2 regions of the Phenylobacterium sp. LjRoot219 genome follow, and region 1 is predicted to be linked to the other one. Evidence: riboswitches for the same ligand, from Rfam matches in the RefSeq annotation. Region 1 holds a riboswitch; the other holds the start of a gene.
What was found. A riboswitch is a leader RNA that binds a small molecule or an ion and turns the genes downstream of it on or off. The one in region 1 is predicted to bind cobalamin.
Positions count from the first base shown of each region.

Region 2: another riboswitch for cobalamin. It lies ahead of cobW (cobalamin biosynthesis protein CobW); the one in region 1 lies ahead of ACSQ14_RS09075 (TonB-dependent receptor plug domain-containing protein).

Region 1 covers NZ_CAXUQI020000001.1:1,839,843-1,847,586, forward strand. Annotated here, with positions in the region: gene ACSQ14_RS09060 (FecCD family ABC transporter permease) at 1-420, opposite strand, end outside; gene ACSQ14_RS09065 (ABC transporter substrate-binding protein) at 417-1,250, opposite strand; gene cobD (threonine-phosphate decarboxylase CobD) at 1,250-2,230, opposite strand; gene ACSQ14_RS09075 (TonB-dependent receptor plug domain-containing protein) at 2,230-4,194, opposite strand; cobalamin riboswitch at 4,332-4,517, opposite strand; gene cobU (bifunctional adenosylcobinamide kinase/adenosylcobinamide-phosphate guanylyltransferase) at 4,561-5,076, shown strand; gene ACSQ14_RS09085 (GNAT family N-acetyltransferase) at 5,202-5,738, opposite strand; gene ACSQ14_RS09090 (sugar MFS transporter) at 5,735-7,060, opposite strand; gene ACSQ14_RS09095 (IlvD/Edd family dehydratase) at 7,159-7,744, shown strand, end outside.
Region 2 covers NZ_CAXUQI020000002.1:40,469-48,212, reverse strand. Annotated here, with positions in the region: gene ACSQ14_RS18310 (nuclear transport factor 2 family protein) at 53-559, shown strand; gene ACSQ14_RS18305 (hypothetical protein) at 600-1,178, opposite strand; gene ACSQ14_RS18300 (sulfotransferase family protein) at 1,177-2,355, shown strand; gene ACSQ14_RS18295 (DUF1254 domain-containing protein) at 2,352-3,356, shown strand; gene ACSQ14_RS18290 (antibiotic biosynthesis monooxygenase family protein) at 3,464-3,748, shown strand; gene ACSQ14_RS18285 (class I SAM-dependent methyltransferase) at 3,792-4,460, shown strand; cobalamin riboswitch at 4,509-4,707, shown strand; gene cobW (cobalamin biosynthesis protein CobW) at 4,813-5,847, shown strand; gene cobN (cobaltochelatase subunit CobN) at 5,847-7,744, shown strand, end outside.

The sequences.
Region 1 (7,744 bases):
CGAGCCGGCCAGGGCCAGCAGGCAGGCCAGCCCAAGGGTCGCGCCGATCATCGCCCCGGCCGGCAGCAGCCAAGGCGAGGCCGCGGTCAGGCCGAAATAGAGCACGATCACCGCGCCCAGGCCGGCGGCCGACGAAATGCCGAGCACGCCTGGGTCGGCGAGCGGGTTGCGGGTGTAGCCCTGCAGGGCCGCGCCCGACGCCCCGAGCGCGGCGCCGACCAGCAGCGCCAGCAGGGTGCGCGGCAGGCGCAGCTCGAAGATGACGGTCCAGCGCGGGTCCTGGCCCCAGGCGGTCCAGGCGTCGAGCGGGATCCACACCCGCCCGGCGCTGAGCGACAGGGCGAACAGCAGCGTTAGGAGCAGGGCGAGGCCGGCGCTGATCAGGACGGTGGGCGGACGACGGACGATGGACTCGCTCATGCGACCAGTCTCCGGGCCTTGGCGAGCCGCTCGGCGGCCTCGACCAGGTTGGGGCCGCCGCAGAACATCAGGTGCTGCGGGAAGCTGACGATCTGAACCCGGCCTTTCAGCCGTTCGAGCGCCGGGTGACGCATCACCCGTTCGCCCCAGGTCGGCGCGCCCGGCAGGGCCTCGCCGCTCAGCAGGATGTCCGGCGGGTCGGCGACGACCACGTCGAGCGAGAGGTCCGTGGTGCGCTTGGCGCCGTAGTCGAGCGCCGCGTTGCGAAAGCCGGTTCGACGCAGCAATTCGTCCATCAGGGTGTCGGGGCCTGAGGAGAACCCGTTCCGCTGGAATACCAGGGCCCGCACCGGCCGGGCGCCGGGCGCCGGCGCGGCCGCGGTCAGCGCCGCCTCGATGCGGGCGATCTCGCGGCGACCGAGTCCGGGCTGGCCGGCCAGATCGGCGACGCGGCGCACCTGGGCGAGGCTGTCGGGGACATTGTCGGGCGTCGAGAACACCTCGACCTTCACGCCGAGCCGCTTGAGCGCATTGCGCGTCGCCAGCGACGAATGGCGGCTCGCCAGCACGAGGTCCGGCGACAGCGCGATCACCTCTTCGGCGCTCTCGTAGGTGAAGGGGAACTGGCGGGCCAGGTCGCCGATGCTGGAGTTGCCCGGTTCGCGCGAATAGTGGCTGAGCGCGGCGATCTGCCGAGGCGCGGCGACCGCCAGCAGAATGGCGTCCAGACAGGGGTTGAGTGAGACGATGCGGCGGGCGGGAGTCGCGGCGGCGCCGGCGAGGCCCAGCGCCGCGGCGCCGACCACGGCTGCGCGACGGGTGGGCTGCATCAGAGGTCTCCCGAAAGGGCTGCGGCGAGGCGGGCCCAGTCCGCGGGGCGGCCGGGAAGTCCGAAACGGAGAAGCTGCGAGTCGTCGAACGGCCGGCAGAGAATGCCGGCGCGGGCGAGCCGCAGGAAGGTCGCGCGTGCGTCCGGAGCCCGGACCAGACGGAACAGCGAAGTTCCGCCCACCGGGGTGAGCCCGGCGCGGACCAGCAGCCGGTCGAGCCGGGCGGCGTCCCGGCCCAGTCTGCGGCGCGTGCGCTCGGCCCAGGCCGTGTCCGGGTAGGCCGCCTGGCCGGCGGCCAGGGCGTCGGCGCTGAGCGGCCAGTCGCCGAGCCGGGCGCGGAGCCCGGCGGTCACCCTGTCGTCGGCGACGACGAAGCCCAGCCGCAGCCCCGCCAGGCCGTAGAACTTGCCGAACGAGCGCAGCACGATCAGCCGGCCGTCGCCGGCCCGCGCGGCGACGCTGAGCTGCGGATCGGTCTCGACGAAAGCCTCGTCGACGATGGTCCAACGGCGGCTGGCGGAGGCGACGAGCTCGTCGCTGGCCACCGTGCGGCCGTCAGGATTGTTCGGATTGACCACCACCCAGGCGTCGGCGCGCTGCGGCTGGTCGAGGATCTCCGCGCCGGCCGCGCGCCAGGCCTCGGCGTGACCACCATAGGTGTCGGCGGCGACGGCCACCCGGCGGACGCCCAGCACGTCCGGCAGCAAGCGGATCGCCGCCTCGCTGCCGGGGACCGCGGTGACCCTCTCGGCGGGTGCGTCAAAGGCCCGGGCGGCGGCGGCCTCAAGCGCTAGGAGCGCCTCGGGGTCCGGCAGCCGCGCCCGGGCCGCCTGGCTCGCCGCCGGGGCCGGGTAGGGACGGGGGTTGATCCCGGTCGACAGGTCGAGCCAGGGCTGCGGCGCGGCCGGAAAGGCCGCGCGCGCCGCCGCGAGACGGCCGCCATGCCGGCTGAACGCCTCCAGCGCGGCGGCCGCGTCCATCAGAACTTCGCCCGCACGCCGGCGTAGGCGGCGCGACCGAGCTGACCATAGTTGCGGATGGTCTCGTAGGACTGGTCGAACAGGTTCTCGACGCGGCCGTAGACCTCGACCTGCTCGTTGACCGGATAGGAGGCCCGCACATCCCACAGGACGTAGCCCTTCAGCACGTTGCGGTTGGCGGCGTCGTCGAACCGGTCACCGGCGTACTGGACCGCGACCGCGGTCTGCAACGCGTTCGGCCAGTCGTAGCTCACCTCGACATTTCCGACCCGGGCCGGACGGCGCGGCAGCCGCTTGTCGAAGTTGCGGCTCGTCTCCGCGTCGTTGCGCGCATCGACCCAGGTGTAGTTGACCGATAGCGCCAGGGCGTCGGTCAGCTGGGCGTCGGCGTCGAGCTCCACGCCCTTGGCCTTGGTGCGTGCGGTGTTGGCGTAGAAGCCGAAGCGCGGCACGCCGTTGGCGCCGACGCACAGCGGGTCGCTGGCGGCGGACAGGCAGGTGAAGAAGTCGATCTGGTTCTTGGTCTTGCGCTCGAAGTAGGCGGCGGAGACGACGATCCGGCCGTCCATCATCCGGTGCTCCACCCCGGCGTCCCAGCTGTGCGAGGATTCCGGATCCAGCGTCGGGTTCCCGTACTCGCTGCCCAGCTGATAGAGGCTCGGCGCCTTGAAGGCCTGACCCCAGCTGGCCCGCAGCACGGTCTTGCCTTCGTTGAGCCGCCAGGCGGCCGAGGCCTGACCCACGGTGTTGCCGCCGAAGTCGCTGTGGTGATCCTGCCGCACGCCGCCGCTGAGCGTCAGGTTGGAGATCACGTCGCCGCGGAGGTTCGCATAGAAGCTGTCGAGCCGGGCGCTGCTGTGCACCGGCGTCGGGTTGGGATCGAAGTCGCTGGGCGACGCGGTCCGCATCTTCGACTTCTCGGTCTCCGCCCCGAAGACCGCGGTCCACACCGGCGTGACCTCGAAGGCGCCCTGGTACTCGAACCGCTCGTTGCGGCCGGAGGCGCGGAACGTGACGTCGGTCACCGCCTGATCCGGGTCGTAGTTCTTACGGATGGTGCTGGTGTAGGCGTAGCCCGCCCGGTTGGTGAACCTTCCGTCCAGCAGGCTGAGGCGTGCGCCGGCGTAGCCGACCAGGTCCTGGGTCGTGCCCAACGCGCGGGTGTCGCCGAAGACGAAGTTCGGCGGCACGAGGCCGTCCATCTCGTTGCGGCCACGCGAGTAGATGGTGCGCAGGTCCAGCGAGAGCTGATCGGTGACGGCGACGTCCGCCTTGGCGCTGGCGCCAATGTTGCGGTAGCCGTCCAGTTCGCGGCCGCCCTTGGCCTCGTCGAAGGTCGAGATGCCGCTGGTGGTCAGGTAGCCCGCCGTCGCGCGCCAGCTGACCCGCTCCGACTTGCCGCCGAGCGCGGCGCGGCCGTAGGCCCAGTCGTTGGAGCCGCCTTCCGCGAGGAGACTCGTTTCGAACGGTTCTGTCGGCACGGCGGTCAGCAGGTTGATGACCCCGCCGATCGCCTGGCTGCCCCACAGCACCGACTGCGGGCCGCGCAGGATCTCGACGCGGGCGATGTCGCCGACCAGCATGTGGCCGAAGTTGAACCCGGCGTCCGTGGTCGAAGGATCGTTCAGCTTGACCCCGTCGATCAGCACGACCGTCTGCCCGGGCTCAGCGCCGCGGATGTAGACGTTGGTCGTCCCGCCGACGCCGCCGTTGCGCGAGAAGCTGACGCCCGGCGTGGTGGCCAGGATCTCGGTCAGCAGCGGCGTCTGCTTTTCCTGCAGCGTTTCGGCGGTGATGACGGTGACCTGCTGACCGACGCGGTCGGCGCGTTCGGCCGTGCGGCCGGCGACGACGACCAGTTCGTCGACCGCCGGAACCTCGGCGGCGGCCTCGGCGTGGACAGCGGCGGGCGCCGCTGCGGCGATGACGCAGAATGCAGTGGAAACAAACAGCTTAGAGTTCAAAGCAAGCCCCTCAGACGAAGGGCCGACGCACGCAGGCTGGGCGCGCCGCAACGCGCCAGTCCCGCGCACGCGCGGCCGGATCAACGTCGCCGAACCGGGGTTTCATCCCGTTCGCCAAGGCCATCCCCGACCTCGCCGAATGACGACCGCTGCGGGCAGGTCTCCTGACTCACGGCTCAATCGCTCGATCCCGCCTTCCCAGGCCTTGCCAGGCCCAGTGGCGCGTGGGATCGCGCTCGCCGCTCACAGTTGCGGGGACAGCCTGGGTCTTTCACCCAGTTCCCTTTTGATCCCTTGCGGGAACCCGTTGCGTGGGCGGCGCTATAGTCGTGCTCTTGGCGCACGTCAAACAAGGGGGCGGATCCCATGGCACTTCGACTGATCATCGGCGGCGCCCGCTCCGGAAAGAGCGCGCACGCCCAGGCGCTGGCCGAGGCCGAGGCCGCGCGCCGCGGCGGCGCGCCGGTGATGATCGCCACCGCCGAGGCGCTCGACGCGGAGATGGCCGAGCGCATCGCCCGTCATCGCGCGGAACGCGGCCCAGCCTGGCGCACGCGCGAGACGCCGCTCGAGGCGGCCGACGCGCTGCGGAGCCTCGCGGCCACCGACTGCGCGGTCGTCGACTGCCTGACGCTGTGGCTGAACAACCTGATGTTCGCCGAGCGCGATCTGGAGGCCGCGACCGAGGCGCTGCTCTGCGCCGCGGCGGAGAGTGCCGGCGAGGTCATCCTGGTGACCAATGAGGTCGGCATGAGCATCGTCCCGGAGAACGCGCTGGCCCGCCGGTTCCGCGACGAGGCCGGGCGGATGAACCGGCGGGCGGCTGAACGCGCCGACGAGGTGGTGGTGATGTTCGCCGGAATCCCGCTGCGGCTGAAGTAATCTCATCAGCAGGTCATCCCCGCGAAAGCGGGGACCCAGGTTTTTTGCGTTCTAGGGCAGCGGTCGAACAAGAACGCCTGGATCCCCGCTTTCGCGGGGAAGAGCGGAGGAGGGGGGAGCTTGGCTTACTCGGCCCCTCTCCCCGCGGCGTAGACCACGTGCCGGCGCAGCGGGTAGTCGGGGGCCAGCAGCGGATGGTCGAAGCCGCGGTCGGGCTGCTTGATCATGCCGATGCGCCGCATCACCGCCTGGGAGCGCAGGTTGCCGGTGGCGGTGATGGCGAGGATCTCGTCGTCCGGCAGATGGGCGAACCCCCAGTCCAGCGCCGCACGGGCGCCTTCCGCCGCCAGCCCCTGGCCCCAGACCGCCGGGGCGAGCCGCCAGCCGGCTTCGATGGCCGGCGCAGGCGGCAGATCGGCGGGCATCCGCCGGATGCCGATCATGCCGACCAGCCGGGCTTCGGCCTTCAGTTCGGCGGCCCAGAACCCGAAGCCGTGCTCGGCGATGTGGGCGTTGATGCGATCGACCAGGGCGTCGCTCGCCGCCCGGTCGATCGGGCCGCCCAGCCAGTCGCTGACCCGCGCGTCGCCGTTGAAGGCGGCGAAGGCGTCGCGGTCGTCTTCGCGGAACGGCCGCAGGACCAGCCGGGCGGTTTCGATCATTGCGCGGGCGTCGGCGCGGCGTGCGCTTCCGGGCCCAGCGCGCGACTGCCCCACAGGGCGTAGAACAGGATGTAGAGCTCGCAGATCACGGTCAGGAAGAAGGACGCCTGCAGGCCGTACTGATCGGCCAGCCAGCCCTGGACGATCACCAGCGCGCCGCCGGCGATGGCCATGATCAGCAGCCCCGAGCCCTCTTCGGTGAGCGGCCCCAGGCCGCGGATGCCGAGCGTGAAGATGGTCGGGAACATGATCGAGTGGAACAGGCCGACCGAGATCAGCGCCCACATGGCGGTCGAGCCGGTGGCGGTGGCCGCGACCAGCATGACGGCCGCGGCGCCGATGGCGGCGGCGGCGAGCACCTTCTCCGCCGGGATGCGGCGCATGACGAAGCTGCCGACGAAGCGGCCGACCATCATCCCGCCCCACAGCAGGAACAGGTAGCGCGAGGCCTGTTCGTGGGTGAGGTTGCCGATCTCCGGGGCGGAGACGAAGTTGATGAACAGGTTGCTGACCCCGATCTCGGCGATCAGGTAGATGAAGATCGCCGGGATCCCCAGCACCAGGTTCCGGTGGCGCCAGAGCGACATGTGCTTGCGCTCCTCGGCCGCCGCCCGCCGGGCGCCGGCGCTGAGGGTCGGCAGCTTGAAGCGGGCGATGACGACCGCCAGCACCACCAGCACGATGGCGACGATCAGATAGGGCAGTTGCACCGACTGCGCGTCGGCGAGGCGCTGCTCCATTGTGAGGGTGGCGCCCTGGGTGGTGCCCGAGACGCTGCGGCCGAGGATCAGGTAGCCGCCGAAGAGGGGCGCGAACATTGTGCCCATCGAGTTGAACGCCTGGACCAGGTTCAACCGCGCCGGGGCCGATTCCGGCGGGCCGATCACCGCCACGTAAGGGTTGGCCGCCACCTGCAGCAGGGTGATGCCGCTGGCGATGACGAAGAGGGCGGTGAGCACGACTCCGTAGGAGGGGATGCGCGCAGCCGGGATCATCAGCAGCGCGCCGAGCGCCATAATGCTCAGGCCGGCGACCAGCGCCTTCCTGTAGCCGACCCGTTCGATCAGCCAGGCCGAGGGCATCGAGGCGACGAAGTAGGCGATGAACCAGACCGATTCGATCAGTGTCGTCTGGGTGTAGTTGAGGTCGAACACGCTGCGCAGGTGCGGCAGCAGCGTGTTGTTGATGACCGTGATGAAGCCCCACATGAAGAAGAGGCTGGCCAGCAGGGTCAGCGCCGGGCGGTAGGCCGCGGGCGAGCCGTCGGCTGTGACGGCGGGGGCGGTCACGCCCGTATCGGAAGTGGCGACAGGGGCGGGCACGTTTCCTCCGCAGATTCATTGATCTTGCTATTGTCTGAGTATATCCGCGATTAGAAGGCGTCAACGCCACCCCCGTCCCGCGTCGCTTAGGAATGCCCATGACCGGTTCTCCCTCGCAGGCCCGCAAGCTGCGGTCGGCCGCCTGGTTCGACAACCCCGATAACGTCGACATGACCGCGCTCTATCTCGAGCGCTATCTGAACTTCGGGATCAGCCTGGAGGAGCTGCGCAGCGGTCGGCCGATCATCGGCATCGCCCAGACCGGCTCGGATCTCAGCCCCTGCAACCGCCACCACCTGGTGCTGGCCGAGCGGGTGCGCGAAGGCATCCGCGAGGCGGGCGGCATCGCCATCGAGTTCCCGGTGCACCCGATCCAGGAGACCGGCAAGCGGCCGACGGCGGGGCTGGACCGCAACCTCGCCTATCTCGGCCTGGTCGAGGTGCTCTACGGCTATCCGCTCGATGCGGTCGTGCTGACCATCGGCTGCGACAAGACCACGCCGGCCTGCCTGATGGCCGCGGCGACGGTGAACATCCCGGCGATCGCCCTGTCGGTCGGGCCGATGCTGAACGGCTGGCACAAGGGCGAGCGCACCGGCTCGGGGACCATCGTCTGGAAGGCGCGCGAGATGCTCGCCTCCGGCGAGATCGACCAGGACGGCTTCATCCGGCTGGTGGCGTCCT
Region 2 (7,744 bases), on a different contig from region 1:
CGCAAACTTCACCGGCCATATTGCGTCCCGATCACTGCGCAGGAGCGGCTCCATGCCCAAGACTGTCGACGAGCTCCTGGCCGAAGCGGCGATCAAGGATGTGCACATCCGCTATTGCCGGGCCAACGATCGCCGCGATGAGGAGCTGATGCGCAGCTGCTTTCATCCGGACGCGGTGATCGAGCTGCACGAGCCGCTCGACGTCGAGGCCTTCATCGCCCTCGGTCGCTCGATCCTCGGCCAGTTCACGGTGACCTGGCACAACACCGGCAATCAGTTGGTCGAGGTCGAGGGCGACCTCGCCTGGGCCGAGCACTACACGACCTCTTCGCACCGCATCGCCGCCGATGAGCTCGGGCCGGAACGCGATTTCGTGGCGTCGGGCCGCTACATCGACCGCATGGAGCGGCGCGATGGCGAGTGGCGGATCGCCAAGCGCATCATGCTGCTCGATTTCAGCCGGACCGATCCGGTCGCTCCCAGCCCGCCGGGCTTGGGCGGCCGCGGCGGCGCCCGCGACCGCAGCGATCCGTCCTACGCGATGCGCCTGCGCGGCTGAAGCGCTTAGGACTCCGGCTCTTCCCTGCGGAAGGGCGCGATCATCTCAGCTCCTCGTCGGGCCCCGATCGGACGAATTCGTCGGAAAGCTCGCGGACTCGCCCGACGATCGTCGCCTCCATCTTGCGATAGAAGGAGGCGAGGTAGCGCAGGCGCCGCAGCGTCTCGTCCTCCGCGACGCCGGCGGCCCGGCCCTCGATCAACCGGCCGAGGTCGCCCATCAGCGTCGCCTGCGCGACGAGGAAGCCCGAGTAGCTGTCCGACGCGCCGTAGCGCACGCGCTTGCTGCCACGTTCGCCGTGCCGGCGCGCGAGGCCATAGGTCTCCAGCGTGCGGGCGGCGACGCTGGCGCTGCTCTTGGCCATGCCCAGGTCGGCGACGATGGTGTCGAGCCCGACCGGCTCCGGGTTGAGCAGCAGGTAGGCGTAGAGATTGGCGAGCGTAGGCTGCATGCCCCACGGCACGAGGATGGCCGAGACGTCGTCGATGAAGCGTCTCTGTTCGTCCGCCGCCGCGGGCTTTGACATGTTCGACATTTTCCGAATATAGCGGAATATAGATTGAGCGACAAGCCGCAGGCCGCCCGCAAGCCGACGGCGAAACACCAGGGAGAACGTCATGCTGGACGCCGCAGCCATCATCGCCGAAGCCGAAGCCAAGGTCGGCGTCGCCGACACCGACGCCGGCGTGCGCGGCAACCTCGAGCGGCTGATCGCCTCGCTCAACCGCGACTTTCCGGCCTCGCCGGAAGGCGCGGAGATGATCCGCACCATGCTGCAGAACGACACGGTCAATCGGCTGGAAGGCTTGAAGTGGCTGCGCGACCATCCCGAGATCGCCGACGAGCCGATCGCGGCGCCGGTGTTCCTGATGGGCCTGCCGCGGTCCGGCACGACCTACTTTCAGTACCTGTTCGACCGCGACCGCCGGTTCCGGCTGATCCGCACCTGGGAGTCGATGATGCCGTCGCCGCCGCCGGGCTTCGATCCGGCGTCGGTCGAGGCGCGGCGCGAGGCGTGGCGGGAGATCCAGAAGAAGCGCGGCCACTTCGAGGGCTTCGAGGCGCTGCACCTCTACGACGAGGACGGCTCCGACGAATGCCACGCCTTCATGGAGCAGAGCTTCGGCGCGGCGGGGCTGCACAACCTCTACCGCGTGCCGGAATACTTCGACTACCTGCTGGACGAGCTCGACCTGGCGCAGACCTACCGCATCCACAAGCGGCAGCTGCAGTTGCTGCAATGGCGTTCGGAGCCGAGGCCCTGGGCGCTGAAATACCCGAACCACGTGATCGGGATGAACGAGATCCTGCAGGTCTATCCCGACGCGCGGTTCGTGATGACCCACCGCGATCCGCTGCAGACCCTGGCCTCGATCTCGAAGATGACCTTCAACCTGCGCGGCATGCGCGCCGCAGGCCCCGTCGACATGCACCAGGTCGGGCGCGACATGCTGCACTTCGTCAGCCGCCACATCGACCGCATCATGGCCTTCGACGCCCAACCCGAGGGACGCCGGGTGGTGCATGTCGACTATTATGCGCTGGTGGCCGACCCGGTCGGCGAGATGCGGAAGATCCACCAGGGCCTCGGCATCGGGACGCCCGACGACGTCGCCAAGACCGTCGGCGACTGGCACGCCGCGAACCCGAAGAACGCCCGCGGCCGCAATGAATACTCGCTCGAGCAGTACGGCCTCGACGCCAGCGTGGTGGCCGAGCAGTTCGGCGACTACATCCGCCGCTTCGCGATCCCCAGCGAGCGCGACGGCCTGGCGCGGATCGGAGCCGCGGGATGACCGGCTGGGAGGGGTTGAACGCCGCCGTCGCCGAAGCGCGTACGCTGGTCTGCGCCCAGGCGCCGGACGCCGCGACCGCCGCCGAGGGCGAGGCCTATGTCGCCCGCGTGCTCGCCGCCGGGCTCGGCGGGGCGGTGTTGGGCCACCAGTTCCGCAGCCACGGACTGGCGCGCGCCCTGCCGGTCTATGGCGGGCCCAATCCCGACTACCTGATGTTCCACGCCCCGGTCGATCCGGCCGGCCGCTATCGGCTGGAGGGGCGGCTGAACGGCTCGGAGCGGGTCGGCGTCGGGCTCTACACGGTGGGGCCGAACGGCGCGCCGCTGATCGCCGGCTACGCCGCCTTCGAGCCGGGCGACTGCGGGGCCGACGGCGGCTTCGGGCTCGAGATCGCGGCGGACGCCGGGCCGGGCGGCCTGGCGCTGACGCCGGAGACCCGGATCCAGCTGATCCGGGTGCTGCACCGTGACGACAGCCCGCCCGCCAGCCTGTCGCTGACCGGCGGGCCGCCGGCGCGGGGCCTGGCCTTGATGGGCGGCGGCGCCGACGCGGCGCTGCAGTTCGTCGCGCGCTCGCTCGGCAATGCGGTGCGCGAGTATCTGAAGTGGACGGCGGCGGCCCGCGCGCTGGCCAACCGGCTCGATGTCGCCCCGCCCGAACTGACCGAGACGGTGCAGGGCGACGCCGACACCCGCTATTTCCTCGGCGGCTTCGACCTGGCCGAGGACGAATGGCTGGAAGTGACGATGCCGGAGGACATCGGCGGCTACTGGTCGCTGCACGCCTACAACTACTGGTACGAGCACCTGCAGACGCCGGGCGCGCACGACCGCAACGCCCGGCGCGACGCCGACGGCCGCATCCGCATCGCCGTCGGGCCATCCACGCCGGACGACGCGCTCAACCGGATTGACACCCTGGGCCGCCGGCGCGGGGCCTTCGTCTGCCGGATCATCGGCCCGGGCGGCTGCCCGAGCGCGCAGCTTCGCAAGCGCGACTGAGGCTCAGCCCGTGATCAGAAGTAGAGCTCGAACTTGCCGCCCGTCCGGTCATACTCCGCGCGAACTCGCCCGCACCGCGGCCGAGCCGTACAGACAGGAGACGTCGCATGTTGGTTGAGCGCTCTGAGATCACGATCCGCGAAGGGCAGGCGGAAGGGTTCATCGCGGCGATGAACGAACGCGGACTGCCGATGCTCGCCAGCTTCCCGGGCGTTGAATCGGTCCGCTTCGGTCGGGGCGTGGAAAATCCCGACAAGTTCATCCTGCTGGTCGAGTGGACGAAGATGGAGGCGCACGTCGCCTTCAGCCAGAGCGAGGTTATCGGCCCCTTCCGCGAGCTGTTCGCCCCCTTCTCGACGGGCGGCGTCATGGAGCACTTCGAGATCGATTGAGCACCGGCGCGCAGCTCCGGACGTCCGGCATCGGGATCTGAAAATGGGTTTCTACTCGCGCTTCATCCTCCCGACGGTGATCAGCTGCGGCTGCGGCATGAGGCCGATCACCGAGCTGCGCCGTGCGGTCGTGCCGCGGGCCGAGGGCGTGGTGCTCGAACTCGGTCTCGGGTCGGGCCTGAACCTGCCGCTCTACGATGCCGGCAAGGTCAGCAAGGTCTATGGCCTGGAGCCGGAGGCGGCCATGCGGGCCAAGGCGCGCCGGCGCGCGGACCAGTCGCCGATCCCGGTGGCCGTGCTGGCGGAATCCGCCGAGGCCGTCTCGCTCGCCGATCGCAGCGTGGACACGGTCGTGGTCACCTTCACGCTGTGCACCATCCCTGACGTGGCCGGAGCCTTGCGCGAGGCGCACCGGGTGCTGCGGCCCGAAGGACGGCTGCTGTTCTGCGAGCACGGCCGCTCGCCCGACCCGGTGCTGTTCCAGCGGCAGGCGCGCATCGAGCCGACCTGGAAGCGGCTGTTCGGCGGCTGCCATCTGACCCGCGACATTCCCGCCCTGGTCGAGGCGGCCGGCTTCGCGGTCGACCAGCTCCACGCCGATTACATGGGCCCGCGGCCGAGCCTGGGCGGCTACATCTATCGCGGCTCGGCCACGCCATGCGGATCGCGAGTCACCGGTGGCGCTCCGGCGGCGCGAGCCGCAGCGACCTGATCGCGGCTCCTGACGGCAGCCTTGACCTTCAGTCGCGCCGCGGCCTAGGGCTAATTCCGTCATCGAGGTTTGGAAGCGCGAGCTTCCGGGAATGCGGTGCGGTCCATTCGGGCCAATTCCGCAGCTGCCCCCGCAACTGTGATCGTCCAACGATCGTCGCAGCATGACGCCACTGGGATTTCGGTCCTGGGAAGGCGCTGCGACGTAGGGCGAAAGCCAGGAGACCGACCTCGACGGCGACGACGCAACGGCGCGGTGGGCGCCAGCGCGGCTCGATGGCGGACGCCCCATTTTCCGCGGGCGGCTACGCTCGCGCGCCGTCATGCCCTCCGCCCTGCAGAGGCGAGAGACCATGGCCAGAATACCCACCACCGTCGTCACCGGCTTCCTCGGTACGGGCAAGACCACGCTGATCCGCCACCTGCTGCAGAACGCCGGCGGCCAGCGGCTGGCGGTCGTGGTCAACGAGTTCGGCGATGTCGGGATCGACGGCGAGATCCTGCGCGGCTGCGGGGTCGAGGGCTGCGAGGACGACGACATCCTCGAGCTGGCCAACGGCTGCATCTGCTGCACGGTAGCGGACGACTTCCTGCCGACGCTGCAGAAGCTGATCGATCGGCCGAACCCGCCGCAGCACATCCTGATCGAGACCTCGGGGCTCGCCCTGCCGAAGCCGCTGGTGAAGGCCTTCACCTGGCCGGAGGTGCGGACCCGTTCGACGGTCGACGGGGTGATCGCCATGGTCGACGCCGAGGCGGTCGCCAAGGGCCGGTTCGCGCCGGACCCGGCGGCGCTGGCCAAGGCCCGCGAGGCCGATCCGACGCTGGATCACGACACGCCGCTCGAGGAGCTGTTCGAGGACCAGCTGGGCTGCGCCGACCTGGTGATCCTCAACAAGACCGACCTCGTCGATCGGCCGACGCTCGCCCGGGTGGAAGACAGCCTGCGTGAGCACCTGCGGCCGGGGGTGAAGATCATCCACGCCAGCCAGGCGCAGATCGATCCGGCGATCCTGCTGGGCCTCGGCGTCGGCGCCGAGGACGATCTCGACTCGCGCCACTCCCATCACGAGAGCGAGGCCGATCACGATCACGACGACTTCGACAGCTTCGTGGTCCGGGGCGGCGCGGTCGCCGATGTCGAGGCCTTGACCGCCGACCTGCGCACGACCCTCGAAGCCCACGACGTCCTGCGGCTCAAGGGGGTCGTGGCCGTCGCCGGCAAGGCCGCCCGGCTGATCGTCCAGGCCGTGGGGCCGCGCATCCAGACCTATTACGACCGGCCGTGGCGCGCCGACGAGGCTCGCGCCTCGTCGCTGGTGGTGATCGGCGAGAAGGGGCTGGATCGCGCAGCGGTCGGCCCCCTGGTCCTCGCGGCGCTTGGCTGATGCACCTGCTGGCGGTCCAGCCGGGCGCGGTCCTCGACGGCGAGGAGGCGGTCGACCTGGGGCAGAGCCCCGGGGAGATCGTCATCCTGTCGTCCGCCGACAGCGACCTCGCCTGCCTGTCGCAGGCGGCGGCGGACCTTCCGGCGGCGGCCGGCCGGGTCCGGCTGGCCAATCTGCTGCGCCTGAAGCATCCGCTGTCGGTCGACCTCTACGTCGAGGCGGTCGTCGCCAAGGCGAAATTCGTCTGCGTGCGGCTGCTGGGCGGGCGGGCTTACTGGCCCTACGGCCTCGACGAGATCCAGGCGGCCTGCCGGCAGTCGGGCGCGATCTTCGTGGCGCTGCTGGACGACGGCGACAACGCCGAGGGCGCCGACATGTCGCTGGCCCCGCCGGGGGTCCACGCACGCGCGCTGGACTATCTGCGGCAGGGCGGCGTCGGCAACGCCCGCAACTTCCTGCTCTACGCCGCCGGCCTGATCGGTCGGCAGGCGGGGCCCTGGGCCGAGCCGGCGCCTTTGCTGGACGCCGGCCTCTATTGGCCCGGCGAGCGGGTCACCGACCTCGCCAGCCTGACCGCGCGCTGGTCGCCGGACCGGCCGAAGGCGGCGCTGACCTTCTACCGGGCGCTGGTGGTCTCGGGCGCCACCCAGGCGGTGGACGCGCACATCGCCGCCCTGGTCGCGCGCGGCTTCGACGTGGCCCCGATCTTCGTCCAGAGCCTGAAGAACGACTTCGCCGCGGCCCTGATCGGCCAGGTCTTCGCGCTCGCCCGGCCGGACGTGGTGCTCAACGCCACCTCGTTCGCGGTGTCGTCACCAGGCGACCAGCGCCGGCCGAGCGCGCTGGAGGCCGCCGACGCCGTGGTGCTGCAGGTCGTCTTCGGGGCCACCGACCGGGCGGCGTGGCAGGCCAGCCTGCGCGGGCTGGGCGCGCGGGACCTGGCCATGAACGTGGCGCTGCCCGAAGTCGACGGCCGGGTCCTGGCCGGGGTGACGGCGTTCAAGTCGTCGTCGAAGTTCGATCCGCGCACCGAATGCGACGTCATCGTCCATGAGCCGGCGCCAGACCGCATCGCCTTCGCCGCCGACCTCGCCAAGGGCTGGGCGGAGCTGCGGCGGACGCCGGCCGGCGCGCGCCGGGTGGCGCTGGTACTGGCCAACTACCCCAACCGGGATTCACGGCTGGGCAACGGCGTCGGCCTCGACACCCCGCAGAGCGTGATGACGATCCTGCAGGCGATGGCGGCCGAGGGCTATGCGGTGGGCGAACTGCCGCCGGACTCCGCGGCGCTGATGGATCGCCTGCGGGCGGGGGTGACCAATGCGCGCCGCAGCGGCGAGGGCGGCGAGCCGGTCCTGGCCCTGGCCGACTATCTGGCGGCGTTCGCGGCCCTGGCCCCGGAGGTGCGCGAGGCGACGGTCGAGCGCTGGGGGTCGCCGGAGCGCGACCCGATGTTCGCCGCCGACGCCGGCGGGTTCCGGCTGCCGCTGCACCGCTTCGGCGAGGCGGTCGTCGGGGTGCAGCCGGCGCGCGGCTACAACATCAACCCGAAGGCCAGCTATCACGACCCGGACCTCGTCCCGCCGCACGGCTACCTGGCCTTCTACATCTGGCTGCGGCGCGCGTTCGCCGCCCACGCCATCATCCACGTCGGCAAGCACGGCAATCTGGAGTGGCTGCCGGGCAAGGCCCTGGCGCTGTCCGAGGCCTGTTTCCCGCAGGCGATCGCCGGTGCGACGCCGCAGCTCTACCCCTTCATCGTCAACGATCCCGGCGAAGGGACCCAGGCCAAGCGGCGGATCGGCGCGGTGATCCTCGATCATCTGACGCCGCCGCTGACCCGGGCCGAGACCTATGGGCCGCTGAAGACCCTCGAAGCCCTGGTCGACGAATACTA